DNA from 2 places in the Rhizobium etli CFN 42 genome. Region 2 is predicted to be linked to the other one. Evidence: riboswitches for the same ligand, from Rfam matches in the RefSeq annotation. Region 2 holds a riboswitch; the other holds the start of a gene.

Region 1 (15,379 bases), on a different replicon from region 2:
AGACTTGGCGATCTTGCCGAGCTTGTCAACAGGGATTTTCGATCGGCAGCCGCTTTGGCTACGCTCTCAATGCAGGGTAGTTGGCACAAGCGAAAACGGCCCGGGGAGATCCGGGCCGTTCGATGGGAGCTGTTTGTCGATTTGAGTGCTTATGCACCGTCTTTCCAGAGTGCATGAAAATGCTGCACCGGACCGTGGCCTGAGCCGACGGTGAGATTTCCGGCCGCTTCGACCGCGCCGGCGAGGTAATCCTTGGCGAGGGCGACCGCCTCTTGCGCCGGGACGCCCTTGGCAAGTTCAGCAGCCAGCGCGCTCGACAGCGTGCAGCCGGTGCCGTGCGTGTTCTTGGTAGGCACCCGCTGGGCTTCGAACCAGTGCAGACCGTCGGCGGCGGCCAGCACGTCGGGGCTCTCGTCGCTGTCGAGATGGCCGCCCTTGACCAGCACGGCGGCCGGGCCGAGCGCGCGCAGCTGTTCGGCCTGCGCCGCCATTTCTGCCCGGCTCGTCGCGACCGGCTGGTGCAGCAGCGCGGCGGCCTCCGGCAGGTTCGGCGTCAAAACCGTGGCAAGCGGCAGCAGCCGGAGGGTCAGCGCGTCGACCGCTTCGGGTGCGAGCAGGGCGGCTCCGCCTTTGGCGATCATGACGGGATCGAGGACCACAGGGATGCTGCGCCCGTTGCCCTCGGCTGTGGCCAGAGCTCTAGAAAGTGCGGCTGCAACGGCTTCGGCGATCTCGGCATTGGCGATCATGCCGATCTTGATGGCATCGACGCGCACATCGGCAAACACGGCATCGATCTGCTCGGCGACGAATGGAGGCGGCACTAGATGCACGCCGGTGACGCCTTGCGTATTCTGCGCCGTCAGTGCGGTCAGCACCGCCATGCCGTAGACACCGCGGGCGGAAAAGGCCTTGAGATCGGCCTGGATGCCGGCGCCGCCTGAGGGATCGGAGCCGGCGATGGAGAGGACGTTGCGGATCATGCCGGGACCTTTCGGATTTCTGCGGCGATGCGGCGGGTGGCGGCTTCCGGATCCGGCGTGCCGCAGATGGCGGAGACGACGGCAAGCCCCTTGGCGCCGGCGGCAAAGACTTCGGCCACATGCTCCGCCTTCAGCCCACCGATGGCGACGGACGGCACCGGCGAGAGCTGCACCAGCCTGGCGAGGCCGTCAAAGCCGATCGGCTGCTTGTGGTCGGCCTTGGTCGGTGTCGCAAACACCGGGCCGACGCCGGTATAATCGACGAGATCGGGATCGACGGCAGCGGCGAGCGCCTCGGTCTCGACCGAGAGGCCGAGGATCATTTCGGGGCCGATCAGCTCCCGCGCCGTGCGCGCATCCATGTCCTCCTGGCCGATATGCAACCCGTCGGCGCCGATGGCGATCGCCGCCTCGACATCGTCATTGACGATGAGGCGGGCGCCGGTGCCACCGAGCGCCTGTTTCAAGGCGCGGCCGGTCTGGATCATCTCCGAAGTGCCGGCTCTTTTGTCGCGCAGCTGCACCATCGTTGCGCCGCCGGTAACGGCAAGACGCGCGGTCTCGACCATGCCGATCTGGGCGCAGAGATTCGGATCGAGCACGAGATAGAGCGAAAGGTCGAAAGCCTTCATGCGAGCGATACTCTCGCCCTGGCATCCAGCGCTTCGCCGTCGAGCGCAGCCAGCGCATCGAGGAAGCGCCAGGCGAATGAGCCGGGGCCGGCCGCGCCGAGTGCGGCATCCTCGCCGGCGACGGCAAAGGTTGCGAGTGCCGCGACCGTCGCCCCGAACAGATCTTCGGGCGCTGTGGCGGCAAAGGCGCCAATCAGGCAGGTGAGCGAGCAGCCGAGCGCGGTGACCTCAGGCATCAGCACCGATCCTCCCTTGATGCGCACCGCTCTCTCGCCATCGGTCACGAAATCGACGGCGCCGGTGACGGCGACGATGGCCTGCTGCCGCTCCGCGAGCCGCCGGGCCGAATCCTCCGCCTGCTCAACCGGATCGCGGCTGTCGACGCCCTGGCCGCGGCTCTCCCCGCCGGCAAGCGCGATGATCTCGGAAGCATTGCCGCGGATGATCGTCGGCTTGAGCGCCAGCAGATCGGCGACCGCCTGGCGACGGAAGGTGGTCGCATAATGGGCGACCGGATCGAGCACCCAGGGTTTGCCGGCTGAGGCCGCCGCCTTCGCCGCCGCCTGCATACCGTCGATCCACTGCGTCGAAAGCGTGCCGATATTGACAGTCAGCGCGCTCGCGATGCCGGCGAATTCGCCGGCCTCCTCTGGTGCATGCACCATGGCGGGCGAAGCGCCCGATGCCAGCAGGACATTGGCCGCGATGTTCATGGCGACATAATTGGTGATGCAGTGGACGAGCGGCGGCTTTTCGCGCATCGCGTCCAGCATGGCTCCCGAAGTTTTTTTGCTCTGCATAGCGCCCTTTCAGGCGGGGCAGGCGCGGGGCGCGTCGACGGCGATGCCCCGAGCGACTCCCTCCGCCGGCATTATCCGGTTCAGGTTCGAAGGGTGCTTCTCAGCCCGTCTGTCGACGAACGCCCCTGTCTCTCATCGCGCTCTTTTTCGCAGAGAAGGACGCGGCTGTCATCCCGAAAATGACGTTTCGCCTGCCTTCCGACAAAGCTGGTTGAAGGGATCACAGCGTTCCTCAACTTAAATCATGCAGATCCGTCGTAATCGCTGCCCCGATTGAAAACTCCGAAAACTGCACTGTCAATCCGCTGCGTTCCGGCGTGCAGGCGGTCGGCCCGACCTCATATCTGTCGGCAATCGGGAAGGGCGCTAACCGCAGCAGCGGCCAGCGGCTGCCGTCGCTGGAGGCCTGAATGCGTAGCGCGCCGGCTGCGACGGTAACGCGGATGTGGAAATCCTCAAGTTCCTTGAAGGGCTGCGAAACGGACCAGTCGGACTTGCCGTCGGTGACGACGGTGCTGAGGAAGGCTTCGCCGTCGGTGAATTCGACGCCCGTCTTGACCCAGCGTTTTTCGTCGAGGCGCACCATCAAGCCGGCCTGGTCGTAGAGGGTGCGGAACTCGCCTTGCACGCGGATCTGGGCGGTGAAGCTATCGGCGGTGGGGAAGGCGAGGAAGTGGCCGCTGTCGCGGGTGAAGCCGTAATAGGTCTCCCGCCAGAAATCGGTCTTCTCGCCTGTCGTCAGCGTCAGACCGGTTGCGTCGGCGTGCCAGCTTGTCGGTTCGTTCAGCCATTTTCCGTCGTTGAAATCGATGTCCATTCCATCCTCGCTTTATTGAAGCCGCGGGCGCTGCCGATTCTTCGCGCCCGCATAATGCGCGTGCTTCGCGAAGGCGGCCAGCCGCCCGCGGTTCGGCGGTGTTGGCCGTCGAGACCCTCGTCTCACGACATAATCCGTGGGCTTCCGCTTGACACGATTACTTCATCTCTTATTCTGTTACAAAAATATGAATTACATAATTGTGGAACCTAACGGGAGCCCTCATATGAAAACGCTTGTCGCATTCCTGCTCGGCACCGCGCTCGTCGCTCTGCCTTCGACCCTGTTTGCCCAGGAAAAGGGCGGCGTCATCAATGTCGCGACGATCGGCGAGCCGCCGACGCTTGATCCGATGTCGTCAACGGCCGATCTCGTCGGCATCGTTACCCAGCATATTTTCGAAACGCTCTACACCTTCGACAAGAGCTGGAATGTCACACCTCTTCTGGCCGAAAGCCTGCCCGAGGTCAGCGACGACGGCAAAACCTATACGATCAAGCTCAGGACCGGCATCAAGTTCCACGACAATAGCGACATGACGTCCGAAGATGTCGTCGCCTCGCTGAACCGCTGGATGAAGATCGCCTCGCGCGGCAAGCAGGTGGCGGGCTTCATCGACAAGATCACGGCTGCCGATCCCGCGACCGTCACCATCACGCTGAAGCAGCCCTATGCGCCGCTGACCTCGCTGCTCGCCTTCAACAATTCGGCGGCGATCATCATTCCTGCCGAAAAACAGGACGAGCCGATGAAGGAGTTCATCGGCACTGGCCCCTACATGCTGAAGGAGCGCAAGGCCGACCAATACATCCAGCTCGTCCGCTTCGACGGCTACAAGTCCCCCGAAGGCGACAGCAACGGGTATGGCGGCGCCCGCCATCAATATCTCGATGAGATCCGCTTCGTGCCGGTGCCGGATCCGAACACCCGCGTCGAGGCCGCTATCTCCGGCCAGTATGATTATGTCGATTCGATCCCGGTCGAATCCTACGACAAGCTGAAGGACTCGACGGCCTCGCAGCCGGTCATGCTGAAGCCCTTCGGCTATCCTGTTTTCGTCTTCAACACGAAGGAAGGTGTTGCCGGAAATGTCGAGGTTCGGAAGGCCATCCGCCAGGCGCTCAGCATGGAAGACATGCTGGCCGCCGCCTTCGGCAGCAAGGATTTCTATGCACTTGACGGCGCCATCTACCCGAAAAGCTTCTCCTGGTCGACCGATGCAGGTGTCGAAGGCGCCTATAATGTCGCCGATCCGGAAGGGGCGGCGGCCGCCGCCAAGAAGGCCGGTTATAATGGCGAGCCGATCCGCATCCTGACCAGCCGCCAGTACGAATTCCACTACAAGATGGCGCAGGTGGCCGCCGAATATCTGAAGCTTGCCGGCTTCACCGTCGATATGCAGGTGGTGGACTGGGCGACGCTGACGCAGCGCCGCACCGATCCGAAGCTCTGGGATATCTACATCACCCACAGCCCCTTCCTGCCGGAGCCGGCCTTGATCGGCTCGCTCTCGACCAGCTCGCCCGGCTGGTGGGACACGCCGGCCCGCAAGGCTGCCGTCGATGCCTTCACCTCTGAAGTCGATCCGAAGAAGCGGGTGGCGCTCTGGGCCGATGTCCAGAAGGCTGTCTATGCCGATGCGCCCTTCATGAAGATCGGTGATTTCAACGCCGTTTCGGCGAAATCGGTTAAGCTCGAAGGCGTCGATCCGGCCCCGTGGCCGTATTTCTGGAACGCTTCGATCAAGAAGTAAGCATCGCCGCCGGTGCCGGCCCTCCGGGTTCGGCGCCCGCTTTTCTGCCGCATTTGCAAGGGCTTGAAGGCCAGCATTGATGATCCGCTACATCCTCCAGCGCCTGTTCGGCATGATCGTCGTGATGTTTCTCGTCGTCACGATCGTCTTCGTCATCGTGCGCGTGACGCCGGGCGATCCGGCCGCCGTCATGCTCGGGCCGGATGCAACGCCGCAGGATATTGCCGATCTCAGAAGCAGGCTCGGCCTCGATCAGTCGCTCGGCCTGCAATATCTCTATTATATCGGCCAGCTGCTGAAGGGCGATCTCGGCCAGTCGATCTTCCTCAACATGCCGGTCACTTCGGCGCTGCTCGACCGCGCCGAGCCGACCTTCTTCCTGACGCTGTTTTCACTTGCCATCGCCAGCCTCATTGCGCTGCCGATCGGCATCTATGCCGCCTATCGGCGCGGCTCCTTCGTCGATCAGGCGGCAACGACGCTCGCGATGTTTGCCGCCAGCATTCCGAGCTTCTGGCTCGGCCTCATCCTGATGCAGTTCTTCGCCGTCAGGCTCAACCTCTTCCCGGTCTCGGGCTATGCCGGGCCGGGCTCGACCTTCGCCGACCGTATGTATCATCTGACGCTGCCGGCCTTTGCGCTCGGCATCGTCTCCTCGGCGCTGATCCTGCGTTTCACCCGCGCCTCGATGCTCGACGTGCTAGGCGATGATTATATCCGCACGGCGCGCGCCAAGGGGCTGGTCGAGCGCAAGGTCATCCTCAAGCACGCGCTGAAGAATGCGCTGATCCCGATCCTGACGGTGCTCGGCCTGACGGCGGCGGTGCTGATTTCGGGCGCCGTCGTCACCGAGACCGTCTTCGGCCTGCCGGGCGTCGGCAATCTCGTCGTTTCGGCCGTGCTGCGCCGCGATTATCCCGTCATCCAGGGGGCGCTGCTCGTCATCGCCGCCCTCTACGTGCTGATCAATTTTGCGATCGACATGCTCTATCTGCTGGTCGATCCGAGGGTGCGCTACTGATGGCCGATATCGCAATCAAGCCCGCCGAGAGAGAGGGCAGCAAATTCCTCCGCCGCCTGCTGAAGCGCAAGACGGTGGCCTTCGGCCTGCTGATCCTGGCGATCTTCGTGCTGCTGGCGGTTTTCGCGCCTATCGTCGCGCCCTATTCACCGTCCAAGCTTTCGATCGTTAACCGGCTGAAACCGCCGAGTGGCACCTTCTTCTTCGGCACCGACGAGTTCGGCCGCGACGTCTTCTCGCGGACGATCTTTGCCGGCCGCCTGTCGCTGCTGGTCGGGGCGGCGGTCGTCAGCCTGTCTGCGGTGATCGGCGTGACGCTCGGCCTGCTCGCCGGCTTTTTCCAGAAGCTCGACACGCCGACCGCCCGGCTGATCGATGCGATGATGGCGTTCCCCGATATTCTGCTGGCGATAGCCCTCGTCGCCGCCCTCGGCCCGTCGCTGACCACTGTCATCATCGCGCTGTCGATCGTCTATTCCCCGCGCCTTGCCCGCATCGTCCGCGCGTCGACGCTGGTTATTCGCGAATTGCCCTATGTTGAGGCGGCCAAGGCGCTCGGCATTTCCACCTTCCACATCATGACCCGGCATGTGCTGCGCAATCTGCTGTCGCCGATCCTGGTGCAGGCCACCTTCCTCTTCGCCAGCGCCATGCTGGCTGAAGCCGGCCTCTCCTTCCTCGGCCTCGGCGTCAGCCCGGAGATCCCGACCTGGGGAACGATGATCGCCGCCGGCCGGCAATATATCGGCCAGGCCGACTGGATGACGCTGTTTCCCGGTGTGGCGATCATTCTCTCGGTGCTGTCGCTGCAGATGGTCGGCGACGGCCTGAGAGACATGCTCGACCCAAGACTTCGCAAGGACCTTTAATCCGCCGACCTAAATCGGCCAATCCGAAACCAAATTCGCCAATCCAAATTCGCATGACAGGAGTTTGCGTGAATCAATTTCCCAACGCCGCCGGCAAGGTCGAGAATTCGCCTTACCAACGGTTAGCCGCCCTCGGAATCAAGCTGCCGCCGCCGCCGCCGCCGATCGCCAATTTCGTGACGCATGTGGTGGAGGGTAATATGCTCTATCTCTCCGGCCAAGGCCCGCGCGAGGCAGACGGCTTCCTGCATGCAGGCAAAGTCGGCGCCGGCGTCGGTGTCGACGAGGCCTATCGACATGCGCGGTTGACCGGCATCAACCTGCTCGCCGTCATGCAGGAGGCGCTGGGCGATCTCACCCGCGTTAAGCGGGTGGTCAAGCTGCTCGGCATGGTCAATGCCGTGCCTGAGTTCGAGGATCATCCGAGCGTCATCAACGGCTGCTCGGATCTGCTGATCGCGGTCTTCGGCGCGGCCGGCGAACATGCCCGCTCGGCCGTCGGCTTCGGTTCGCTGCCGGGCAACATCACCGTCGAAATCGAGGCCATCGTCGCCTTGAATGGCTGACGAGAGCTTGCATATTTGGAGCAGCGTTTATCCCACGGCCCGTTCCTCGCCCCAGACTTCCGGAGACCTTCATGCCCAATGATATCAGACCTTCGCTCGGCCTTCGCCCCGTCATCAACGTATCCGGCACGATGACCAGCCTCGGCGCCTCGATCGTCGTGCCGGAGGCGATCGAGGCGATGGCAGCGATCCTGCCGCATTTCGTCGAGATCAACGACCTGCAGCGCAAGGCCAGCAGCGTCATCGCCCGGCTGACCGGCGGAGAAGCGGGCTTCGTCACCGCCTCCTGCTCAGCCGGCATTTCGCTGGCGGTCGCCGGCGCCATCACCGGCGACAATCTGCTGGCGATCGAGAAGCTGCCGGACGTCGTGCCCGAGAAGAACGAGGTGTTGGTGCAGATGGGCCATGTGGTGAGCTACGGCGCGCCGGTCGATCAGGCGATCCGGCTTGCCGGCGGCAAGGTGGTGCTTGTGGGGCAGGCGACCTCGACGCATCGTTTCCACATGGAAAAGGCGATCACCGAGAAGACTGCCGCCGCCGTCTATGTCGTCTCCCACCATGTCGTCGATTACGGCCTGCTGAACCTGAAGGAATTCATCGAGATCGCCCATGCGAGGGGCGTGCCTGTGATCGTCGATGCGGCCTCGGAATACGATCTGAAGATTTTCCTCGAGCAGGAGGCCGATATCGCCCTCTATTCCGGCCACAAGTTCCTCGGCGGCCCGACCTCGGGCATCCTCGCCGGCCGCAAGGAACTGGTGCGCAACGCCTTCCTGCAGAATATGGGCATCGGCCGCGGCATGAAGGTCGGCAAGGAAAGCATTTTTGGCGTCATGGCCGCACTCGAAGCCTGGGAGCGCCGCGACCATGCCGGCATCCGCGAACGCGAGACCGGCTACCTCAATCTGTGGAAACGCACACTCGACGGCCGCCCCGGCATCACCGCATTGATCGAGCCCGACCCGACCAACAATCCGCTCGACCGGCTGCGCCTGATCGTCGATCCCGAGCAGGCCCATATCACCGCCTGGGATCTCGCCGATGCGCTGGCGAAGGGCAGCCCGCCGATCATCGTGCGCGATCACGAGGTCGAACATCGCTATTTCTATCTCGACCCGTGCAACCTGCATCCGGGCCAGGAGGTCATCGTCGCAAACCGCCTGGCCGAGGAACTCGACAAGGCGCGCGCTTCCAACGAGATCATCGCAACCCCGATCGAAAACCGCAGCCGCCACCGCTTCGACGGCTTGCTGCGCTGGCCGGATTGATCCTTAGGAGGAGCCGCATGGGCAGCGTCCAAGCACAATCGATCGAGACCGCCATCCCCGTCCTTTCCGTCGAGGGGCTGACGACGTCCTTTCTAGTCGATGGCGCCTGGAAGCCCGTTGTCCGCGACGTCTCCTTCACCGTAGCGCCCGGCGAAACCGTGGCGATCGTCGGCGAATCCGGCTCGGGCAAGAGCGTCACGTCGCTGTCGATCATGCGGCTGCTACAGGCGGAGGTGAGCCGCATCGAGGGCCGCGTCATGCTCGGCGGCCGCGATCTCCTGGCCTTGCCGGAACATGCCATGCGGCAGGTGCGCGGCAATGAGGTGGCGATGATCTTCCAGGAGCCGATGACATCGCTCAATCCGCTCTTCACCATCGGCGACCAGATTTCCGAAGCGCTGCTCTGCCATTCCGATATGAGCCGGGCCGAGGCCAGGGCTGAGACGACCAGGCTCCTGGAAAAGGTCCGGATCCCCTCCGCCGCCTCGCGTTTCGATGAATATCCGCATCGTTTTTCCGGCGGCATGCGCCAGCGGGTGATGATCGCCATGGCGCTCGCCAGCCGGCCGAAGCTCCTGATCGCCGACGAGCCGACGACGGCGCTCGACGTGACGATCCAGGGCCAGATCCTCGATCTCATCAAAATGCTGCAGGAAGAGGAGGGGACCTCCGTTTTTTTCATCACCCATGACATGGGCGTCGTCGCCGAGATCGCCGACAGGACGGTGGTGATGTATCGCGGCGAACAGGTCGAAAGCGGCGCCACCGCCGATATCTTCCACCGCGGCAGACATCCCTACACACGGGCGCTGCTGTCGGCCGTGCCGGTGCTCGGCTCGATGCAGGGCCGGCAGAGGCCGCTGCGTTTTCCCGTGGTCAACACGGCGACGGGCGAATCGGACGTCCCCGCCGAGGCAGCCGATACGGTGGCAGTGACGCCCGTCCTGGAGGTGAAGAACCTCACCAAGCGCTTCGACATCCACTCCGGCCTGTTCGGCCGGCTGACGAGCCGCGTGCACGCGGTCGAAAACGTCTCTTTCGATCTCCATGCCGGCGAGACGTTGTCGCTCGTCGGTGAATCCGGCTGCGGCAAATCGACGACAGGGCGGGCGATCATGCGCCTGATCGAGCCGCAGGCCGGTTCGGTGCTCGTCGAGGGCAGGGAGGTGCTCGGCCTCGACAGGAAGGAGCTGCGCGAAATGCGCAAATCCGTGCAGATGATTTTCCAGGATCCCTTCGCCAGCCTCAATCCGCGCATGACGGTGGGTGCTGCGATCGCCGAACCCTATCTCGAGCACAGGATGGGCAATGCGAAACAGGCAAAGGAGGTCGTCGCCGATCTCTTGGTGAAGGTTGGCCTCTCCCCGGATATGGCGGCGCGCTACCCGCATGAATTTTCCGGCGGCCAGCGCCAGCGCATCTGCATCGCCCGGGCGCTCGCCCTGCAACCGAAGGTCATCGTTGCCGACGAAAGCGTTTCGGCGCTCGACGTCTCGATCAAGGCGCAGGTCATCAACCTGATGCTCGACCTGCAGCAGAGCCTCAACCTCGCCTTCCTGTTCATCTCCCATGACATGGCGGTGGTCGAGCGTGTCAGCCACCGCGTGGCGGTGATGTATCTCGGCGAGATCGTCGAGATCGGCCCGCGCGCCGCCATCTTCGAAAATCCGCAGCACCCTTATACGAAGAAACTCATCGCCGCCGTGCCGGTGCCCGATCCCGACCGCCGCCACGAAAAGCGCATGGTGGCGAACGACGAGATCAAGAGCCCGATGCGCCCGATCGACTATGCCCCTCCGAAAGCCTCCTATCGCGAGGTCGGGCCGGGCCATCTGGTTATGGCCGATCGCTCCTCCGGACTGGGAGTTGCCTAACGGATCAGCGGCGCATAAAGCAGATGCAGAGACAAATGCTTGGAAAGCCGCGCCGATGAACAAGACAGAGTATTTTTCCACGCTCGGCGGTCTGCCGCCGCAGAGCCAGCTGCTTTCGGGCCGGGCCGTTTTCACCACGGCTTACGCGGTCATCCCCCGCGGTGTCATGAGCGATATTGTCACGAGCCTCCTTCCGCATTGGACGGGAACGCGGGCATGGGTTCTCTCCCGGCCGCTTTCGGGCTTCTCCGAGACCTTCTCGCAATATGTCATGGAAGTTCAGCCGGGCGGCGGAAGCGATCGGCCGGAACCCGACAAGCGGGCCGAAGCGGTGCTGTTTGTCGTCGAAGGCGGCATGACGGTCGAGCTCGAAGGCGTCAGCCATGCGCTGCGCGCCGGCTCCTTTGTTTACATTCCGGCGGGTTCGGCCTGGCGCCTCACAAATGATGGTTCGGCTCCTGCCATCTTCCACTGGGTCCGAAAGGCGTTTCAGGAGGTCGAGGGGCTGGAGCCGCCGCCGGCGATCGTCAGCCATGAGGACGACCATCCGATCCGCGCCATGCCCGACACCGACGGACGCTGGGGTACGACCCGCTTCATCGATCCGGCAGACGTGCGCTACGACATGCACGTCAACATCGTGACCCTGGAGCCGGGCGCGGTGATCCCCTTCATGGAAACCCATGTCATGGAGCATGGTCTCTACGTGCTGGAAGGCAAGGCCGTCTACCGCCTGAACCAGGATTGGGTCGAGGTCGAAGCCGGCGACTTCATGTGGCTGCGCGCCTTCTGCCCGCAGGCCTGCTACGCCGGCGGCCCCGGCCGCTTCCGCTACCTGCTCTACAAGGACGTCAACCGCCATATGAAGCTCTGGTAGGCCCCGCGTCGGCATGCTGCCGGCGCGTCTGCGCGCACCTGTCCGGTTGCTTGACAGCTCTCTCGATTGCCCGCATCGTCCCTCGATGCAGGATATGGATTCATGGCTGTCAGAGAAGAAAGAGATAGGCCGGAGAAACGCTGCCGAAGCGGTCTTCGAAGATATCCGCACGGCCATTGTCAGTCGGAAACTGGCGCTCGGAACCCGTCTTCCCGCGGAGGTGCAGCTCGCCGAACATTACGGCATCAGCCGGCCGATCGTGCGCGAGGCGCTCCGCTCGTTGCAGACGCTGGGGTTCACGCAAACGAGAACCGGCCGGGGCACTTTCGTCGTTTCGGAAAGCCCGGCGCGGCAGCTCGCTGGTGGCGCCTATTCCGCTCGCGACCTGATGGAGGCGCGCCCCTGCATCGAGATACCGGCGGCGGGCTGGGCGGCATTGCGGCGCTCGAACGAGCAGCTGGCTTCGCTCTCATCCTTGTGCGATCGGATGGATGACGAGGAGGATGTCCAGGCGTGGGTGGGGATGGACGCTGAATTTCATGGAGAGATCGCCGAAGCCTCCGGCAATGCGATCTTCAGGAAAGTCGTCGCCGATGTCCGCGGCGCTCTTTCGACGCAATCGGAATTGGTGGAGCATGTTCGCGGAAGGCGTAAAGCCTCCAACGCCGAGCACCGCCGGATTCTGGAGGCGATCGCCGCAGGCGGCGAGGCGGATGCACGCGCCGCCATGGCGGAACACCTGCTGGAGGTAAAACGGTCCATCATCGGGATTGCCGATGAAAAGCGATCTGCGCTGAAGGTATGATTTCAATTTGCACCCGGAGATCCGGCTGCGCTGCCGATCAAATGCAAACCGATGAACGATCTAGAATACTGGCTATCCGATTCCGCGATCCTCAGCCGAAAAAGCGCCTCGGAACTGGTTTTCGAGGAGCTGCGCAATCTCATTCTTTCCGGCCGTTTTGCCGCCGGCGCCAAGCTGCCGTCGGAAGCGAAGCTCGCGGCAAAATACGGCGTGAGCCGCCCGATCGTGCGGGAAGCGCTGCGCTCGCTGCAGATATTGGGGCTGACGGAGACGCGGACCGGGAGCGGAACCTATGTGCTCGCCGCCGCCGGTGACGGAGATATCCGTTACGGCAATTATTCGGCGCGGGATCTGATGGAGGCGCGCGCATTCGTCGAGGTATCGGCTGCCGGCTGGGCGGCGCTACGCCGAACCGACGATGAGCTGTCCCGGCTGCTTCACCTGTGCGACCGGATGGAGCAGGAAGAAGATACCGGAGCCTGGGTGCGGCTCGATTCGGATTTTCACGGGCTGATCGCCGAGGCATCGAAGAATGCCGTCTTCCGCGACATCGTCGATGATGTCCGCGAGGCGATGGCGCAGCAATCCGGCCTGCTGACTGCCTTTGGGCCACGGCGTGAGGAATCGAACGAAGAGCATCGCGCGATCGTCGACGCCGTCCGCAAAGGGGCGGAGGCCGAGGCCCAGGCGGCGATGGAATTTCATCTCAAGAAGGTCGAGGCGGCGGTCAGCCGCATCATCGGAGCCGACCCTCGGTAAAGCTTCCCTGAAGCCTTGCTCGCGCTACTCCCGCTTCCCTTTCACTGACTGTCTCCCCCATAGACGCAGCCTCGAACGAAACACTCTTGACGGATGCGCATCTCTCCATCTATTCCAAACCTATCAGACCGCATAGCAGATTAACATGTTGCTGACAGCTATGCGGAGGGGCGGCCGGGAGGTTGCCGAACCCATAGGGAGGAGAAATGACAGTCATGGAATCCACCAGAACCGAGGCCGATGGCCAAGTTTTCGCCGAGGAAGACCTTGGTTATCACAAGGCGCTGAAGCCGCGGCAGATCCAGATGATCGCCATCGGCGGAGCCATCGGCACGGGGCTGTTCCTCGGGGCCGGCGGCCGGCTTGCCGCTGCCGGTCCGGCACTTGTGCTGGTCTATGCCTTGTGCGGCTTTTTCGCCTTCCTCGTTCTGAGAGCCCTCGGCGAACTGATCGTCCATCGCCCGACCTCGGGCTCGTTCGTATCCTATGCCCGCGAATTTTACGGCGAAAAGCTCGCCTTCGCAGTCGGCTGGATGTATTGGCTGACCTGGGCGATGACGGCGGTCGCCGACGTCACCGCGGTCGCCCTCTACATGAATTTCTTCAAGGCCTATGTCCCGTGGATCGCGATGATCGATCAGTGGGTGTTCGCGTTCGCGGCGTTGGTCCTCGTCCTCTCGATGAACCTTTTGTCGGTGAAGGTCTTCGGCGAACTGGAATTCTGGTTCAGCCTCGTCAAGGTTCTCGCCCTCCTCATCTTCCTGATCGTCGGCGTCTACTTCGTCGTCACCGGCACGCCGATCGACGGCCATGTCCCGGGCCTGAACACGATCACCGATTTCGGCGGCATGTTCCCGAACAGCGTCCTGCCGGCGCTGGTGGTGATACAGGGCGTGGTTTTCGCCTATGCCTCGATCGAGCTGATCGGCACCGCCGCCGGGGAAACCGAAAACGCCCGCAAAGTCATGCCGCGGGCGATCCGCACTGTCGTGCTGCGCCTGGTCGTCTTCTATGTTGGCTCGGTCCTGCTGCTGTCGCTGCTGCTGCCCTACACCGCCTATAAGGGCGGCGAGAGCCCGTTCGTCACCTTCTTCGGCAAGATCGGCATCCAGGGCGCCGACGTCGTCATGAACCTCGTCGTGCTGACCGCCGTCCTCTCGTCGCTCAACGCTGGCCTCTATTCGACGGGCCGCATCCTGCATTCCATGGCCGTTTCCGGCTCGGCGCCGGCGGCGCTGGCGAAGATGAACCGGTCGGGCGTGCCCTATGGCGGGATTGCGGTGACGGCTGTCGTGACCGCCTTCGGCGTCGTGCTGAACGCCGTCGTTCCGGCGGAAGCCTTCGAGATCGGCCTGAATGTCGCCGCCCTCGGCATCATCGCGGCATGGGGCGTTATCGTCCTGTGCCAGCTCAAGCTTTGGCAGCTGTCGCGGCAGGGCAAGCTGGCGCGGCCTGAATTCCGGATGTTCGGCGCGCCTTATACCGGGCTGCTGACGTTGGGCTTCCTTGCCATCGTCGTGATCCTGATGGCCCTCGATTATCCGGTCGGCACCTATACGGTCGCCTCCCTGCTGCTGATCATTCCGGCGCTGGTGGTCGGCTGGCTACTGATGCGTGAGCGCATCCACATGATAGCCGCCGAACAGGGCGATGAGCGCGGCGGTTTCGATCTGGCCTGACACTGCCCGGTAACCCGAGCTTGCTCCGGCGGCTTATGCCGCCGGAGCGCGGCATGAATGGAGAGAGAAATGACCCCGAGTGAGGATTTCGTCGTCACCGATCGTGGCGGGATCGTCGAGAACAGCCATCGCGTCCACGCGGCTGTCGTCGATGCGAAGGGCAGGCTGCTCTACGCGCTGGGAAATCCGACGCGTATGACGCTCGCCCGGTCTGCGGCGAAGCCGGCGCAGGCGCTCGCCATACTGGAGACGGAGGGTGTCGCGGGGTACGGCTTCGATGATGCGGATATTGCACTGATGTGCGCGTCCCACAGCAGCGAAGATCGGCATATCGCGCGCACGCGCGCCATGCTGTCGAAGATCAAGGCCGAGGAGGCTGATCTTCGCTGCGGCGGTCATCCTTCCCTGTCCGAAATGGTGAACCGCTCCTGGATCAAGCAGGACTTTATCCCGACGGCGGTTTGCAGCAATTGCTCGGGCAAGCACGTCGGCATGCTTGCCGGCGCCCGTGCGATTGGAGCCGGCACGGATGGCTACCACCTGCCGGATCATCCGATGCAGGGGAGGGTCAAGCGCACTGTCGCCGAACTCTGCGATCTGGATGCCGGGGACGTCGAATGGGGAACCGACGGATGCAATCTCCCGACCCCCGCTTTTCCCCTGGATCGTCTGGGGC
Region 2 (15,379 bases):
GCGGGCCGTCCTCATGGCCTTCAATCACGGTGCAGAAATGATCGCGCGGGATCCGTCCGGTAAAGCTGTCCTTACTGGCGGGCAGCGGGCGCACGCCGGCGAACTGGAAAACAATCTCTTCCGGCCGGATGCCAATGCCGGGCAGCACGAAGGCAAGCGATTGCAGGATATAGTCGCGCTCGTCGGGCTCGCAGCGTACGGTGCCGGGGTCATCAACGCGAATGTCCGTCGAGCCGACCAGCACCTTGCCGAGATAGGGAAAGAGGATGCAGATGCGCCCATCCTCGTTCTCGTAATAGATCATGTGGCCGTCGAGCATGTCGCGGAGCGCGGGATTGTCGATGATGAGGTGCGACCCCTTGGTGCCGCCCATCAGGGGTTCAGGCCGTGTGCCTTCGGAAAACAGCGATCCATTCGCGATGTCGATCCAGCCCCCCGTTGCGTTGACGACCAGCCGCGGCTGGATGCGAAACGTCTCCCCGGCGACGCCGTCGCAGAGCTGAAAGTCCCCCGCCCCAGCCTGCGCAATCGTCGCATAGTTCAAGGCCCGGGCATTCGGACCGGCAGACAGGCCGTCGCGCAGCAATTCGATTCCGATCCGCTCCGGATGGCTCACCCAGGCGTCGTAATAGGTTGCGGAACTGCGGATCCCGGGATTGAGCGCCGGCCATTTTGAGAGCGTCGCCCGGCGTCCGCGGAACTGGTGGCGGGGCATCAGCGCGCGTTTGCGCGTCAGGAAATCGTAGATGGCGAGCCCGGTCTTGATGGCCACGGCGCCGCGGCGGCTCGGACGGCGGGTGAGACCGAGGAAGCGCACGATGCCGTTGGCAAGGCCGGAGAAGATGTCGAAAACAGGCACCGTCGTCGGCAGAGGCGCGACATAATGGGGAGCGTTGCGCAGCAGCCGGTCGCGCTCGAAGAGCGATTCCTGCACAAGGCTGAATTCGCCATTCTCCAGATAGCGCAGGCCGCCATGGACCATGCGCGAGAGGGCAGCACTCGCACCGGAGCAATAGTCACCCTGCTCGACGAGCAGCACGTTCACGCCTTGCAGCGCCAGCTCGCGGAACACGCTGAGCCCGTTGATGCCGCCGCCGAGGACGCAAACGTCCACCTTCGGGCTTTGGCGAAGCCCGTCCATTGTTTCCACACGGTTCATGATGGCTTCCGTTATCCGTCCATGGTGGCCAGCTGCGCCGATATGGCGGTGTCGATGGCCGCGAGATCGGCGGTTGAAAGGCGAAGCGTTCCGGCCCGCGCATTGTCGAGCGCCTGCGCCGGGTTTCGCGCGCCGCAAAGCGCGAAGGTTACGCCGGGCTGCGCCAGCGTCCAAGCGATCACCGTCTGCGCGATGCTGGCGCCGTGGCGCTCCGCGACAGGCCGGATCGCCTGGGCAAAATCCTTGGCCTTGCGGCGGTTGGCGACGGAAAAGCGCGGATTGTCCTTGCGCTGGTCGTCGCCGGAAAACACGCGCTCAGGCCCGATGGCGCCGGAAAGCAGGCCGAGCGCCAGTGAGGAATAGCTGAGCGTCGACACGCCGTTGGCGATGGTGAGCGGTAGCAGGTCCGTCTCGATCTGGCGATCGATCATGCTGAACCGCTCCTGGATCGCATCGAGCGAGCCGGTCTCGATATATTGTTCGAGTTCCGACCGGTTGACGTTGCTGGCGCCGATCGCGCGGATCTTCCCGGCCTGTTTCAGCTCTTCCAGCGCCGCAACGGTCTCCTCGATCGGCGTCGTCGGGTCCTGCCAGTGGGTGATGTAGAGGTCGATATAGTCAGTGCCGAGGCGGCGCAGGCTTTCCTCCACCTCGTGAACGATCGAATCCCGCCCGAGATGGCGGTGCACCGGCTTGCCGTCCTGGTCGAAGAAATGGTTGCCCTTCTGCGTATGCCACACCAGCCCGCATTTGGTGGCGATCACCGCCTTGTCGCGGCGTCCTGCGAGCGCCTTGCCAACAATTTCTTCGGATCGGCCTAGGCCGTAGGCCGGCGCCGTGTCGATGAGGGTGACGCCGGCATCGAGCGAAGCCTGGATCGCGGCGATGGATTGCGCCTCGTCCGTGCCACCCCACATCCAGCCGCCGATCGCCCAGGTGCCGAGGCCGACGGCCGAGGCCTTGACGCCGGAGCGGCCGATTTCACGGGTCAACTGTTCGCCGCTCATGCGGAAAATCCTTCCTCGGATGCGAGTTCAAGAATGCGCGCACCCGCCGCCTCGTCGGTGACGAGCGTATCGAGATGATTGCCGCGCAGGATGCTGAGGATCGGCCCGGCTTTGTTCGGGCCGCTCGCGACGCCGATCTTCGTCGGGATCGAGGCGAATTCCGGCAGCGTCAGCGAAACCAGGGACCGGTTCAAGCTGTAGTCGCAGACGCGGCCGCGATCGTCGAGCAAATGGGCGAGCAGTTCGCAGCTGGCGCCCGAACGCTCGATCGCCGCGCGATCGGTGCTGGAGGAAGGGTGCAGGTCGTAATAGCTCGAATCATCGGTCAGGATCGAGCCGATGCCGACCACCGCCACCTTGGCCTCGCGCGCCCGCCGGAAGACGTCGGCGACGGAGCGCATGTTGATCAGCATCGACCGCTGCTCGGCATCATCGGCAAAGAGCGGCGCATGGATCTGGTAGGAACGCCCGCCAAGCCGGTCGGCCATCAGGGTCGAGACGTGGTTGACGTCGGTATAGTGTTTGCCCTGCACACAGCCGGTGGCCGGGATGACCTCGACATCGAAGCGGCGCGGCGCCTGGAGGCCGGCGACGACGGCGCTGACGCCCTTGCCGCCGGTGATGCAGATCGTGTCGCCATCGGCGATTTCTTCGAGCAGCAGGCGGGCTGCCGCCTCGCCGACCGCCTGCAGCGCGGTCTGCGGATTGTCTGAGACGGTCGGGACCACGACCGCGCGGCTGATGCCGCCGAGCGCCAGAAGCCGCTCCTCCATGTCGACAAGCGGTTCGATCGGCGACTTAATCTTGATTTCGACCAGGCCGAGCTGACGGCCCCGCTTGATGAGGCGGTTGACGGTGGCGTGCGAGATTCCGAGCTGATCGGCGATCTGCGCCTGCGTCAGCCCCTCCAGAAAATGCAGGACGAGCGCCTGGTGCATCTGGCGGGCGATGACGATTTCTTCGCGCGGGGCTGTCGTCCTGGGTTTCAGTTTGGCGATCGGCATGTCAGGCGGCCTTCCGCTTGTGCAGGAAATGGTCGATGGATACGGCGGCAAGCAGGATGCATCCTTTGATCATGTCCTGCCAATAGACGGAAACATTTAGCAGGATCAGCGACGAGGTGACGAGGGAAAGAAGCGCGATGCCGAGAATGGCGCCGAGGATGGTTCCCGAGCCGCCGTTCAGCGAGGCTCCGCCGATCACCGCGGCGGCGATGATGTTCAGCTCCATGCCGACGCCGAACGTGGGCGTCGCCGCCCCGAAGCGGGACATGTAGATGACACCGGCGACGCCGGCGAGCGTCGAGCAGAGCACCGTCACCCAGAACTTCACCTGGTTCGTCTTGATGCCGGAATAGAGCGCCGCCTTTTCATTGCTGCCGGTGTAGAACACCTTGCGGAAGGCGGTCGCCCGGCGCAGCAGGAAATCGAACAGCATGACGACGGCGACGAAGATCAGGATGACATAGGGAATGCCGTAGAACGTGCCCTGCCCCACCGCCTTGAAGCCGGCCGGCAGCGTGAAGAGCGAGAGCGGCGTGCCCTTGGTGATGATGAGGCAGAGACCGCGCACGATCACCATGCCCGCCAGCGACGTAATGAAGTGGTTGAGCCCGACGACGGTCACGAAGAAACCCATGATGGCGCCGATGGCGCTGCTGGCAAGAATGCCGGCAAGCGAGGCCGTCCACGGATCGAGCCCGGCGAGAAAGAGCGAGCCCGAAAGCACCATTGCGAAGCAGACGACGGAGCCGACCGCAAGATCGATGCCGCCGACGATGAGCAGGATCGTCATGCCGACGACGACGATGCCCTCCACGGAAAAGCTCATCAGCATGGCGCGGAAATTGCCGAGCGTCAGGAAGTGCGGCGAGGCGAAGCTCATGACGATGCCGAGCGCCAGGATGATCGCGATCAGCCCCGCCTCGCGCATCGTGGCGATGCGTTTGAAGGACGACGTCCTGGGCAGGCCTGCCGCCATCGTGTCGATTGCCATTTCCCTCTCTCCCATGTTCTCTTCACGCGGCATGGTCTGCCGCCCTTGCGCTGCCCATGCCGGAGGCAAGGCGGATCACGGCCTCCTCCGACATCTCGTCGGCACTGAGCTCTCCCGCGATGCGCCCTTCGCGGACGACCAGCAGACGGTCTGAAAGGCCGAGAAGCTCCGGCATTTCCGACGAGATGACGATGATGCCGATGCCCGCGCTTGCTAGCTCGCGCAGCACGCGGTGGATCTCCGCCTTCGCGCCGACATCGATGCCGCGCGTGGGCTCGTCCATCAGGATGACTTTCGGCTTTACCGCGAGCTGCTTGGCGATCGCCACCTTCTGCTGGTTGCCGCCGGAAAGCGATTTCACCGGCGCCTCGATGCCGCTCATGCGCACGGCCAACCGCCGGGCGAAGTCGTCCGCCAGCGCGGCCTCCGCGCGGCCGTTCAGCAGGCCGACCGCATTGGTGAGCGCCTTCAGATCCAGCACCGATATGTTCTGCGCGATGGACATTTCAAGAAAGATGCCCGACCCCTTGCGGTCCTCGGACAGGTAGACGATGCCGGCTTTCACCGCATCCGAATAGGCGCGGATCGGTTGGGCCGCGCCGTGCAGGCGCACCGTGCCTGCCGTGCGCGGCCGCAATCCGCAGATGCCTTCGGCGATTTCCGTGCGGCCGGAGCCGATGAGGCCGCCGATGCCGAGGATCTCGCCCTTGCGCAGGCCGAAGGTGACGTCGTGAAAACGCGCCCCGTCACTGATGCCGTCGACCTCGAGAATGATCCCGCCTGACCTTTCGTCGGCACCGAGCTTGTCGGGATAGAGCTGCGTGATCTCGCGGCCGACCATGCGGCGCACCACGTCATCCGGCGTCAGGTCGGCAAGGCGATCGGTGCAAACGTAGCGGCCGTCACGGAACACGGTAACCCGGTCGCAGAGGCTGAAGATTTCCGCCATGCGGTGGCTGATATAGATGATCGAAATGCCGTTCGCCTTGAGATCGCGGATGATCGAGAAGAGCTGTTGCGCCTCGGTCTCGGTCAGGGCAGCCGTCGGTTCGTCGAGGATCAGCACGCGGCAGTCGAGCGTCAGCGCCTTGGCGATCTCGACGAGCTGCTGGCTTGATATCGGCAGGTCGGCGACCCTACGGCGGACATCGATTGCGGCAAGCCGGTTCATCACCGCCTGGGCATCGCGCTCCAGCCTGCGATAGTTCATGAGCGGCGCCCGACGGCGATTGGTCGCCGCCATGAACATGTTTTCGGCAACCGTGGCATCGGGGCAGAGTGCGATTTCCTGGTGCACCAGGCCGATGCCGAGATACTGGGCGGCGGCGGGAGAGGAAATGCGCACAGCCTTGCCGTCGACACGGATTTCGCCTTCGGTCGGCTGCAGCACGCCGGCGATGATGTTCATCAGCGTCGACTTGCCGGCGCCATTCTCGCCGCAAAGCGCATGGACTTCACCGCGCTCTAGGGTGAAGTCGACATCCCTCAACGCCTTCACCGCCCCGAAATGCTTGGTGACGCCATGAATGGTGAGCACGGGCTCCGCCATATCTCCCCTCCCTCTCAATCTCGGCCATCCGCACCGAACGGATGGCCCTTTCGGGGTCTTATTCCTCGATGCCCTTGGTGCCGCGATGCTTCAGGTACTTGTCCCAGTAGAAGTCATCGGCATTTGCGGCGGTCACGATGGAGAGGCCGTTGTCGACGACCGGGATGCTCATCGGGTTGAAGCCCGAGCGTTTGGCGTCGTTCATCGGGTCGATCAGTTCCGGGTGCTTGGCAAGCCACAGCAGCATGAAGCCCATGTAACCCTGCATGCCCTGGTTGGGGTTGATCGAGCCGAAGACTTCGCCGGCCTTGATCATGTCGAGGATGTTGGCATTGACGTCGGCGCACATGACGAGGACCTTGCCGCCGGTTTCCTTGTTGGCCTGCGCCGCGCCGATCGCGGAGTTCGCTTCCGGCATGAAGACCGCCCCAAGGTTCGGGTTGGCCTGGATGAGGCTGGAAAGACCCTGATAGGCCCTGGTCGGATCCTGGTTGGACGCGGCGCGGCCGACGAGCTTCATATTCGGCCACTTCTCTTCCATGCGGGCGATAAAGGCGGCGATGCGCTTGTCGTGGTTGTCTTGGCCGGGGTTTTCCAGAACGGCATATTCGCCCTTGCCGCCCATCTTCTCGGCGATCGCGTCGGCGGCATAGGTGCCTTCGCGAGTATTGTCCGAGGTGATGAAGGAGACGCGCTTGGACAGCGGTGAGTCGGCGGCGAAGGTGACGACTGCCGTGCCTTGGTCGATGGCGCGGTTGATCGGCTCGATGAACGGGTCGGAGTTCATCGGGTGAACGAGAATGCCGGCCGGCTTTTGCGCCAGCGCCTGGTCGAAGGTGGCGATCTGCTTATTGACGTCATATTCCGGCGTGCCGGTATATTCCGTTTCGCAACCGAGTTGTTGCCCCGCCTGCTTGAACATCTCGTAAACCGGGAACCAATATTCGACCCCCGAAACCATGACGTTCATGACGTATTTTTCGCCCGGCTTGCAGCGGAACGGGTTTTCCGTCCCCGCGCTTGCGGCGCCGGCGATAAACGTTGCAGCAAAAACCGCCATCGCGGTCGTGGTGAGTAAAGTGCGCAAGAGTCCTCCTTGAGGCCGAAGCCTCTCCCAAAAGCCCGAGGGCGCCGAAAGGCGCCGCTGATCACATTGAAGTCCGGACTGCCTCCTCGACGTCCGGTATGGGCAGCTAAGCCTAAAGCTCGAGGTCTGTCAATATAATTCACGTATTGAAATATATTTCACAGGGGCGCGGTGCGGCGTCTTACCCGACAGATCGCCAAGGCGCGGTCGCCGCCAGCCACTGTCGGGTGCGGGCCTCCGGATCCGGGTTGCGGGTGATATCAGTGACTACGGCAGCGCTATCGGCGCCGTTTTCCAATACCAGCGGCGCCCGTTCGGCGGTGATCCCGCCAATGGCAACGAGCGGCATGGGTCCGACACGCCGCCGCCAGTCCGCAAGGCGTTCGACGCCTTGCGGCGCCCATTTCATTTCCTTGAGGATCGTGGGCCAGACCGGCCCAAGGGCAACATAGTCCGGCGCGGCGGCCAGCGCGGTTTCTAGTTCTGATGGATCGTGCGTGGAAAGGCCGAGCTTCAGGCCGGCGCGGCGAATGGCAGCCAGATCGGCAGCCATCAGGTCTTCCTGCCCGAGATGAATGAAATCGCATCCCTCGTCGATCGCCAGCCTCCAGTAATCGTTGATGATCAATTGGCAGGCCGCTGCCGCGCAGGCGGCTTTCGCACGCCGGATCTCCTCGCGAAGCACTGGCTCCGGCCGGTCCTTGATGCGCAGCTGGACGAGTTTGACGCCGAGCGGCACGAGACGCTCGACCCAGTCGGCGCTGTCGACAATGAGATAGAAGGGATCGAGCCTCATGAAAAGACAGCCTTTCCGATGACGGGAGTGGAAGGAACGGCCATATCGCGCGGCTCCAACGGCACGGCGCTATGCGCAATGCGGCCGGCATCGATGGCAAGCGCGAAGGCCTCGGCCATGGCGGCGGGATCACCAGCGCCGGCAACGGCGGTGTTGAGAAGTACGGCATCATAGCCGTATTCCATGACAGCGGCGGCGTGAGACGGGCGGCCGACGCCGGCATCGACGATGAGCGGCACATCCGGAAAATGTGCTCGGAATGCCCGTAGCGCCATCGGGTTTACCGGTCCCATCGCGGAGCCGATCGGCGCACACCAAGGCATCAGAACGCGGCAACCGGCATCCAGCAGCTTTTCGGCGACGACAAGATCGTCGGTCGTATAGGGGAAGACCTGAAAGCCCTCGCCCGACAGAATGCGGGCCGCCTCGACAAGTCCGAATACGTCGGGCTGCAGCGTATCGTGATGACCGATCACCTCGAGCTTGATCCAGTCGGTGCGGAAGACGTCGCGCGCCAACTTTGCCGTCAGCACCGCCTCCTGTACGCTGTGGCATCCGGCCGTATTCGGCAACACGCGCACGCCAAGCTCGCGAATCAGCTCGAAGAAGGCGCCGCCCGCCTTGCCGCCGGCCGCCTCGCGCCGCAGCGAGACGGTGACGATCTCCGTCTTCGCGCGTCTCACGGCTTCTGCAAGGACAGCGGGAGACGGATAGCGTGCGGTGCCAAGCAGCAGCCTTGAGCCAACTTCAACATCGTAAAGTTTCAGCATCTCAGCCTCCTTGCATGGGTGAGAGAATTTCAATGCGGTCGCGTTCGCCGAGCCGGAAATCGGCGCGGTCCTCGCGGTGCACCAGTTCACCGTTCACCGCAGTTGCGATCCAGCTGCCTTCGTAGTCCAACGCGAGAAGCAGATCTGCAAGCGTCGCGGCTGCGACCTCCTGTTCCTCGCCATTGATGATGAAGGTCATGAGGCCCTCCTTTCCGGTTGTCCCTGTTCTGTAAGAAGACGACGCGCGACCTCGCCGGCCATGGCCGGCGCCAGTAGAAAGCCGTGGCGGTAGAGGCCGTTGACATGGAGGGTGCGTCCCTCCTGTGTCACACGCGGCAGATTGTCGGGATAAGCGGGCCGCACGCCTGCGCCGGTTTCCGTCACCCGTGCCTCCCCGAAGGCAGGATGCATCGCATAGGCGGCATTCAGCAACTCCATCAGCGAACGGGCGGTAATCGGGCCGCCATCATCGCTTTCGATCATCGTTGCCCCGACCATGAAGCGGTTTTTGTCGCGCGGTACGATGTAGATCGGGTGGCGCGGATGCAGCAGGCGGACAGGACGGGAGAGGCTGACTTCGGTTGTTTCGACGCAGAGCATCTCGCCTCGAACGCCGCGCAGTCCGGGCAGCCGGCCTATCTGGGCGGCACCCGTGCAGTCGACCACCCGGTCATGATCAACGTCCGATTCGCCGACGACGCCCAACGTCAGTCGCATTCGGGCATCCTCAAGTCCTGCGGCCAGTGCCGCGAGCGCCTGCCGCGGATCGAGATGCGCTTCCTGCCGGAAGAACAGCGCCCTGCGGAAACGGCCAGCGAGATCCGGTTCGAGGGCTGCGATTGCCACCTCGTCCAGCCATTCCCATCCGCTTGTGCGGCGGGAAAAGCGGTCGAGTTCTCCGGTATCGCGTCCGCCCGCCACGACAAGTGTTCCCCGGCGATGGACGTGGCCCGGCAATGCCGCTTCCCACCAGTCCGCGGCAAGGCGACCGAGCGTCAGCACCGGTTCTTCCGCGCTTTCCCGCTCGCACCACGGCGCCAGCATGCCGCCGGCAAAGCCGGAGGCCCCGGCGCCGACCGTGCCGGCCCGCTCCGCAAGGGTGACGCGGAAGCCGTGGCGGTACAGCTGCCAGGCCACGGTGAGGCCGGCAACGCCGGCCCCGTTGACGAGAATGCGCATCGTCATTCTCCGGCAGGCGTTTTCGCGACCTCTGCGACCGGCATGTAGAGATCGCCGCCATCGCGGTATTTGGCTGCCATGGCTTCCAATCCCTCCTTCTGGGCTTCGGCGCGAATGTCATGGGAGATTCGCATGGAGCAGAATTTCGGGCCGCACATCGAACAGAAATGCGCCACCTTATGCGCCTCCTTCGGCAGGGTCTCGTCGTGAAAGGAACGCGCCGTGTCCGGGTCGAGGGAGAGGTTGAACTGATCCTCCCAACGGAATTCGAAACGCGCCCGCGAGAGCGCATCATCGCGGATGCGCGCGGCCGGATGGCCCTTGGCGAGATCAGCGGCATGGGCGGCGATCTTGTAGGTGATGACACCGGTCTTGACGTCGCTGCGGTCGGGCAGCCCCAGATGCTCCTTCGGCGTGACATAGCAGAGCATCGCCGTGCCGAACCAGCCGATCATGGCGGCACCGATGCCGGAGGTGATGTGGTCATAGCCCGGTGCGATGTCGGTCGTCAGCGGTCCGAGCGTATAGAAGGGCGCTTCGCCGCAGACCTCGAGCTGCTTGTCCATATTCTCTTTGATCTTGTGCATCGGCACGTGGCCGGGACCTTCGATCATCACCTGGCAATCCTTCGCCCAGGCGATCTTGGTCAATTCGCCAAGCGTTTCAAGTTCGGCAAATTGCGCTGCATCATTGGCATCCGCAATCGAACCCGGACGCAAACCGTCGCCGAGCGAGAAGGAGACGTCATAGGCACGGCAGATGTCGCAGATTTCCTCGAAATGCTCGTAGAGGAAGCTTTCCTTGTGGTGATGCAGACACCACTTGGCCATGATCGAGCCGCCGCGTGAGACGATGCCGGTGACGCGATTGACCGTGAGCGGTATGTAGGCCAGCCGCACGCCGGCATGGATGGTGAAATAATCGACGCCCTGCTCGGCCTGTTCGATCAGCGTGTCCCGATAGACTTCCCATGTCAGATCTTCGGCAATGCCGTTGACCTTCTCGAGCGCCTGGTAAAGAGGCACGGTGCCGATCGGAACCGGCGAATTGCGAATGATCCATTCGCGGATATTGTGAATGTTGCGGCCGGTGGAAAGGTCCATGACCGTATCGGCGCCCCAGCGGATCGCCCAGACCATCTTCTCCACTTCCTCCGCCATCGACGAGGTGACCGCCGAATTGCCGATATTGGCGTTGATCTTCACAAGGAAGTTCCTGCCGATGATCATCGGTTCGGATTCCGGATGATTGATATTGGCGGGGATGATCGCCCTACCCTCGGCGACTTCGCGCCGCACGAATTCGGGCGTCACGAAATCCGGAACATGCGCGCCGAAGCTCTCGCCGTCGCGCGCGAGTGCCTCCTTCGCTGCCTGTCGGCCGAGGTTTTCGCGAATTGCGATGAACTCCATTTCCGGCGTGACGATGCCTGCCCGCGCATAGGCGAGCTGGGTGACGGCACGGCCGGCTTTTGCTTTCAGCGGCGTGTTGCGAACGGGAAATTCCGGCGTCAGCCGCTCGCCGGTGGCAAAACCATTGTCTTCAGGTTTGACGATGCGGCCGTCATAGGATTCGACATCACCGCGGGCCTTGATCCAGCTCTCGCGCAAACGTGGCAGCCCGGCGTCGATGGAGATCACATGGGCCGGATCGGTATAAGGGCCGGAGGAATCATAGACCGTTACCGGCGGCTCGCCGGAGGTCGGGTGAAGGCTGATTTCGCGCATCGGCACGCGCAGGTCCGGATAGAGGGTTCCGGGTTTTACGATCTTGGTCGAGGCCGGAAGCGAGCCGGTGGTGACGACGGGAGTAAGCTGGGGCGCGACAATATTCATGGATGAGGCTCCAAGGTTTGACGTTTGGAGACCCAGTTCCAGTGTTGGAATGATGAAAAGACGCCTTGCGCGACAAAGCGAAAATCCGCCCAACAGCCGCAGCGTCCGCACCGTCCCTACGCCAGTATGAACTGGATCAGGTTCAACGGGTCACCGCGCCACAACAGGCAAAGCCGTATTGTTCAGCAGAATCTCAGCCCCTTGCCGGGGCACCCCTGGTGAATGGTCGCCATCAAAGACCGGAGCGGCGCTTGTGTCAAGAAGCCCTTTTGCGTTCCAAGGCAGTGGCTGTCGCTGCTAGTCGCCGATCGGTTTGGGCAGCAGGGTGCGCCGGCGGCCGTACCGGCCCCGGTCGAGCAACATTGATTGTGGATGGGCCGGCTTTACCGGCCCATTTCGCTCGCGCCCCTTGGACGCGTGCTCCATATTCTCTCGCTCAAGGCCAGGTGACAGCGACCGCGCGTTCATCGGTCCGACGGCACCGGCTCCTCATCCTGTCGCAACGCGATTTTCTGCATTCATGGCTTATCGTTTCGTCCACACTGCCGATCTCCATCTCGACTCTCCGCTTCGGTCGCTGGCGCTTCGCAACGCCGAGCTGGCCGATCTCGTGAGTGACGCCAGCCGGCAGGCGCTGATCGCGATCGTCGACCTTTGCCTCGAAGAGCAGGTCGATGCGCTGGTCATCGCCGGCGATCTCTATGACGGCGAACAGACGTCGATGAAGACGGCGCGCTTTCTGGCAAGCCAGCTGGAACGGCTGCACCGGGCGGGGATCTGCGTCTTCAAGATCCGCGGCAATCACGATGCGATGTCGAAGATCGCCAAGGAGCTGGTGATGCCCGATACGGTAAAGGTCTTCGGCGGCCACGCCGAGACCGTGGAGGCGACGAAGGGCAGCCTTTCGATCGCGATCCACGGCCTGAGCTTCGCCAAGCCGCAAGCGCCCGACCCGCTTCTGCCGAAATTCAAGTCGCCGGTCGCGGGTGCCGTCAATATCGGCATCATGCATACGAGCCTTGCCGGATCGGCCGGCCATGACGTCTATGCGCCCTGCAACGTGCTCGACCTTCACGCCTCGGGATTCGACTACTGGGCGCTCGGGCATCTTCATCAGCGCAGCCAGTATCCCGGCACGGCAACGATCATCATGCCCGGCATGCCGCAAGGCCGCGACATCAACGAGTCGGGCGTCAAGACCGTATCGCTGGTGACCGTGGCGGACGACCGGACCGTGACGGTCGACGAGCGGCGAACCAGCATCGCGCAGTTCGAGCGCGTCAATGTCGACCTTACGGGTGTCGATGATTGGCGTGAGGCGGCCGTGGTGGTCGAGGCGGCGCTGATGGCGCAGCGCGACCGCACGGCTTCGCCGCATCTTGTCGCACGCCTCAGGCTTTCCGGCCGCACGCCGCTCTCCTGGCAGCTGCGGCGCGATGTTGACCTCATGCAGGCGGAAGCCGAGCGGCGCGGCGACGTGATCGGCCGCACCTGGATCGAGAAGCTGGAACTCGCCTTCGAAGCGCCCTCGATCCCCGCAGACGCGTCCGCCGCCGATCCCGTCGTCGAACTTGGCGCGCTGATGCGCGACGAGGTCATCGCCCGCAGCGGGTTTCGCGACGATGTCAGGGAGATGGTCCGGGACCTGCTCGCCGATTTGCCGCCCGAGAGCCGGGCATTTGCCGGGAATGACGAGACAGGTTTCGAACGCTTCATCGACGGCCTTCTCGCCGACGGCGCCGAGGATATCGCCGCCCGGATGAAGGTTGCGGAGCGGGGAGACAGCTGATGCGCCTGCGCCGTCTCGACCTCATCCGTTATGGCAAGTTCACCGACCACTCGATCGATTTCGGCGCGGCCCGTCAGGGGTCGCCGGACCTGCACATCGTCTATGGCCTCAACGAAGCGGGCAAGTCGACCACCTTCGCCGCCTATCTCGATTTGCTCTACGGCATAGGCGAGCGCAGCACCTACAATTTCCTGCATCCCTACAACACGATGAAGGTCGGTGCGCGGCTGGAATTCGGTGGCGCGGACCACGAGCTGGCGCGGCTCAAATTGCGGACCGGCAGCCTCGTCGATGATCGGGGACAGGCTGTGAACGAGGCGCTGCTCGCGGGCGCGCTCGGGGGCGTCGGCCGCGAGGCCTATCGCACCATGTTCTCGCTCGACGACCAGTCGCTCAAGGAAGGCGGCAACGCTATCCTCCAAAGCAAGGGCGAGCTCGGCGAGCTGCTGTTCTCGGCAAGCTCGGGTCTTGCCGGCCTGAGCCGTTCGCTGGCGACGGCCGTCGACGAAGCCAATGGGATCTACAGGAAGCGGTCGTCGAGCACGAAGGTTGCGGAACTCAAACGCTCGCTCGAAGCGCTGAAGGCCGAGCGCAATGCCATCGACACGCTGGCCTCCACCTATTCGGGCCTGAAATCGACCCACGAGCGGGCCGACGCCGCCTATGCCGCGACGACGCGGGAACTGGCCGAGGCCAAGGCCCGGCACCAGGAGTTGACGCGTCTTCTCGGCGCCGTGCCGGCGGCGCTGGAGCTCCGGCGGCTGGACGCCGATGCAGCCGGCATGGGCGACCTGCCGCGGCCGCCGGCCGAATGGTTCACACTGCTGCCGCAGCTTTTCCGCGACGAGACGCGCCTGCAGGCGCTTGTCGAAACCGCTGACCGCACGCTGCGCCAGCTTGCCGACGAGATCGAGGCGATCACGATCGACGACAAAGCGCTGGCGGTCGCCGCGCATATGGACCTGCTGGATCAGGGCCGGGCGCGCTATCCCGCGGCTGAGAACGACCTGCCGAAGCGCCGGCTGGCGTTGGCCGAACAGGAAGGCGAGTTGGTGCGGCTGCTGGCCGATCTCGAACAGCCGGACCATGCGACGCCCGAGGCGCTGCTGCTGCCCGCTTCACTGATCGGCATCGTCCGCGATCTCATTGAACGGCGCTCCGGCGTCGAGGCGAGACTGGCTGCGGCCGGTCGCGAACTGTTGCGAGCGCGAGAAAATCTCGAAAGGCTGGACAAGGAAGGCGGCTCGCAAAAGGGAGCCGCGGTTCTCGACGCGTGTCTCGGCCGCATCGAGGTCGCCCTGAGCCGGCTCGCTGGGTCTGATCTCGCAATGCGGCTTACCTTGGAAGAACGCACACTTGCCCAGGCGAAGCGAATGCAGGAGAAGCAGTTCGCACAGCTTGCGCCCTGGACAGGTGATGCCGTCGCCCTGCAGCGGACGACCGGGGCCGAGCCTCGGCAGATCGACGCCTGGCGCAGTCAGGCGAGTTATATCGACAAGCGGATTGCGGATCACGAGGCACAGCTGCGCGATCTTGGTACCGAGCAGGCGCTGACCAAAGCCCGGATCGCGGCCTTCGCCGCCGGCGGTTCGATAGACGATGCCGAGGCCGCAGGGCTGCGCGATGCGCGCGATGCCGCCTGGCAGGCGCATCTTGCCAGCCTCAATGCCGCCACGGCCCGGACATTCGAGGAGCGGATGCGCCAGGACGACGTATTGTCCGCCGGCCGGCTGTCGCGGGCGCAGGAATTGGCCGAGCTGCGCCAGCTCCGTCAGACGGAAGCGGCAACGGCAGCAGCGATCGAACGGCAGAGGGAACTGCTTGTCGAGGCGCGCGCCGAACAGGATGCGCTCGCCGAGCGCATCGGTAGTCTGCTGCCCGATGCGATCGACTGTCACCCCGAAGCGGTGGCGCGTATTGCCTCGCTCGAGGCATGGAGCACCAGGCGAGCAGCGGCGCTTTCCGCCTGGGACGATCTGCAGCTGGCCGAAGACGCGGTGGACGCGCTACGCCTCGAACTGGACGGGCATGTCGCGACGCTTGCGGCGAGCCTTGCGGATGCCGGTTACAATGGCGTCGACCAATTGTCGGTCGCCGACCTGATACAGACTGCGAACAATATGCTTGCCACCGGCAAAGCGGAACAGGCGGCGCGGCAGGCGCATGAGAAGGCGCTCGACGATCTCAATCGCGATTTCAGGGAACGCGAGCGC

Evidence for each region. A riboswitch is a leader RNA that binds a small molecule or an ion and turns the genes downstream of it on or off. The one in region 2 is predicted to bind thiamine pyrophosphate.
Region 1: it holds a riboswitch for thiamine pyrophosphate, as region 2 does, so the genes downstream of both, thiM (hydroxyethylthiazole kinase) here and thiC (phosphomethylpyrimidine synthase ThiC) in region 2, are expected to answer to the same signal.

Annotation. Positions count from the first base shown of each region.
Region 1 is NC_007765.1:370,678-386,056, forward strand. It holds gene thiD (bifunctional hydroxymethylpyrimidine kinase/phosphomethylpyrimidine kinase) at 150-983, opposite strand; gene thiE (thiamine phosphate synthase) at 980-1,615, opposite strand; gene thiM (hydroxyethylthiazole kinase) at 1,612-2,415, opposite strand; TPP riboswitch at 2,456-2,552, opposite strand; gene RHE_RS25795 (DUF1349 domain-containing protein) at 2,648-3,232, opposite strand; gene RHE_RS25800 (ABC transporter substrate-binding protein) at 3,459-4,985, shown strand; gene RHE_RS25805 (ABC transporter permease) at 5,065-6,006, shown strand; gene RHE_RS25810 (ABC transporter permease) at 6,006-6,875, shown strand; gene RHE_RS25815 (RidA family protein) at 6,929-7,441, shown strand; gene RHE_RS25820 (aminotransferase class V-fold PLP-dependent enzyme) at 7,513-8,709, shown strand; gene RHE_RS25825 (ABC transporter ATP-binding protein) at 8,727-10,583, shown strand; gene RHE_RS25830 (bifunctional allantoicase/(S)-ureidoglycine aminohydrolase) at 10,639-11,460, shown strand; gene RHE_RS25835 (FadR/GntR family transcriptional regulator) at 11,546-12,265, shown strand; gene RHE_RS25840 (FadR/GntR family transcriptional regulator) at 12,317-13,024, shown strand; gene RHE_RS25845 (amino acid permease) at 13,231-14,703, shown strand; gene RHE_RS25850 (asparaginase) at 14,773-15,379, shown strand, end outside.
Region 2 is NC_007763.1:82,313-97,691, forward strand. It holds gene RHE_RS22375 (glycerol-3-phosphate dehydrogenase/oxidase) at 1-1,159, opposite strand, end outside; gene RHE_RS22380 (aldo/keto reductase) at 1,171-2,166, opposite strand; gene RHE_RS22385 (sugar-binding transcriptional regulator) at 2,163-3,170, opposite strand; gene RHE_RS22390 (ABC transporter permease) at 3,172-4,161, opposite strand; gene RHE_RS22395 (sugar ABC transporter ATP-binding protein) at 4,184-5,710, opposite strand; gene RHE_RS22400 (substrate-binding domain-containing protein) at 5,769-6,797, opposite strand; gene RHE_RS22405 (thiamine phosphate synthase) at 6,979-7,593, opposite strand; gene RHE_RS22410 (thiazole synthase) at 7,590-8,363, opposite strand; gene thiS (sulfur carrier protein ThiS) at 8,365-8,562, opposite strand; gene thiO (glycine oxidase ThiO) at 8,559-9,542, opposite strand; gene thiC (phosphomethylpyrimidine synthase ThiC) at 9,545-11,377, opposite strand; TPP riboswitch at 11,473-11,604, opposite strand; gene RHE_RS22430 (metallophosphoesterase family protein) at 11,898-13,166, shown strand; gene RHE_RS22435 (AAA family ATPase) at 13,166-15,379, shown strand, end outside.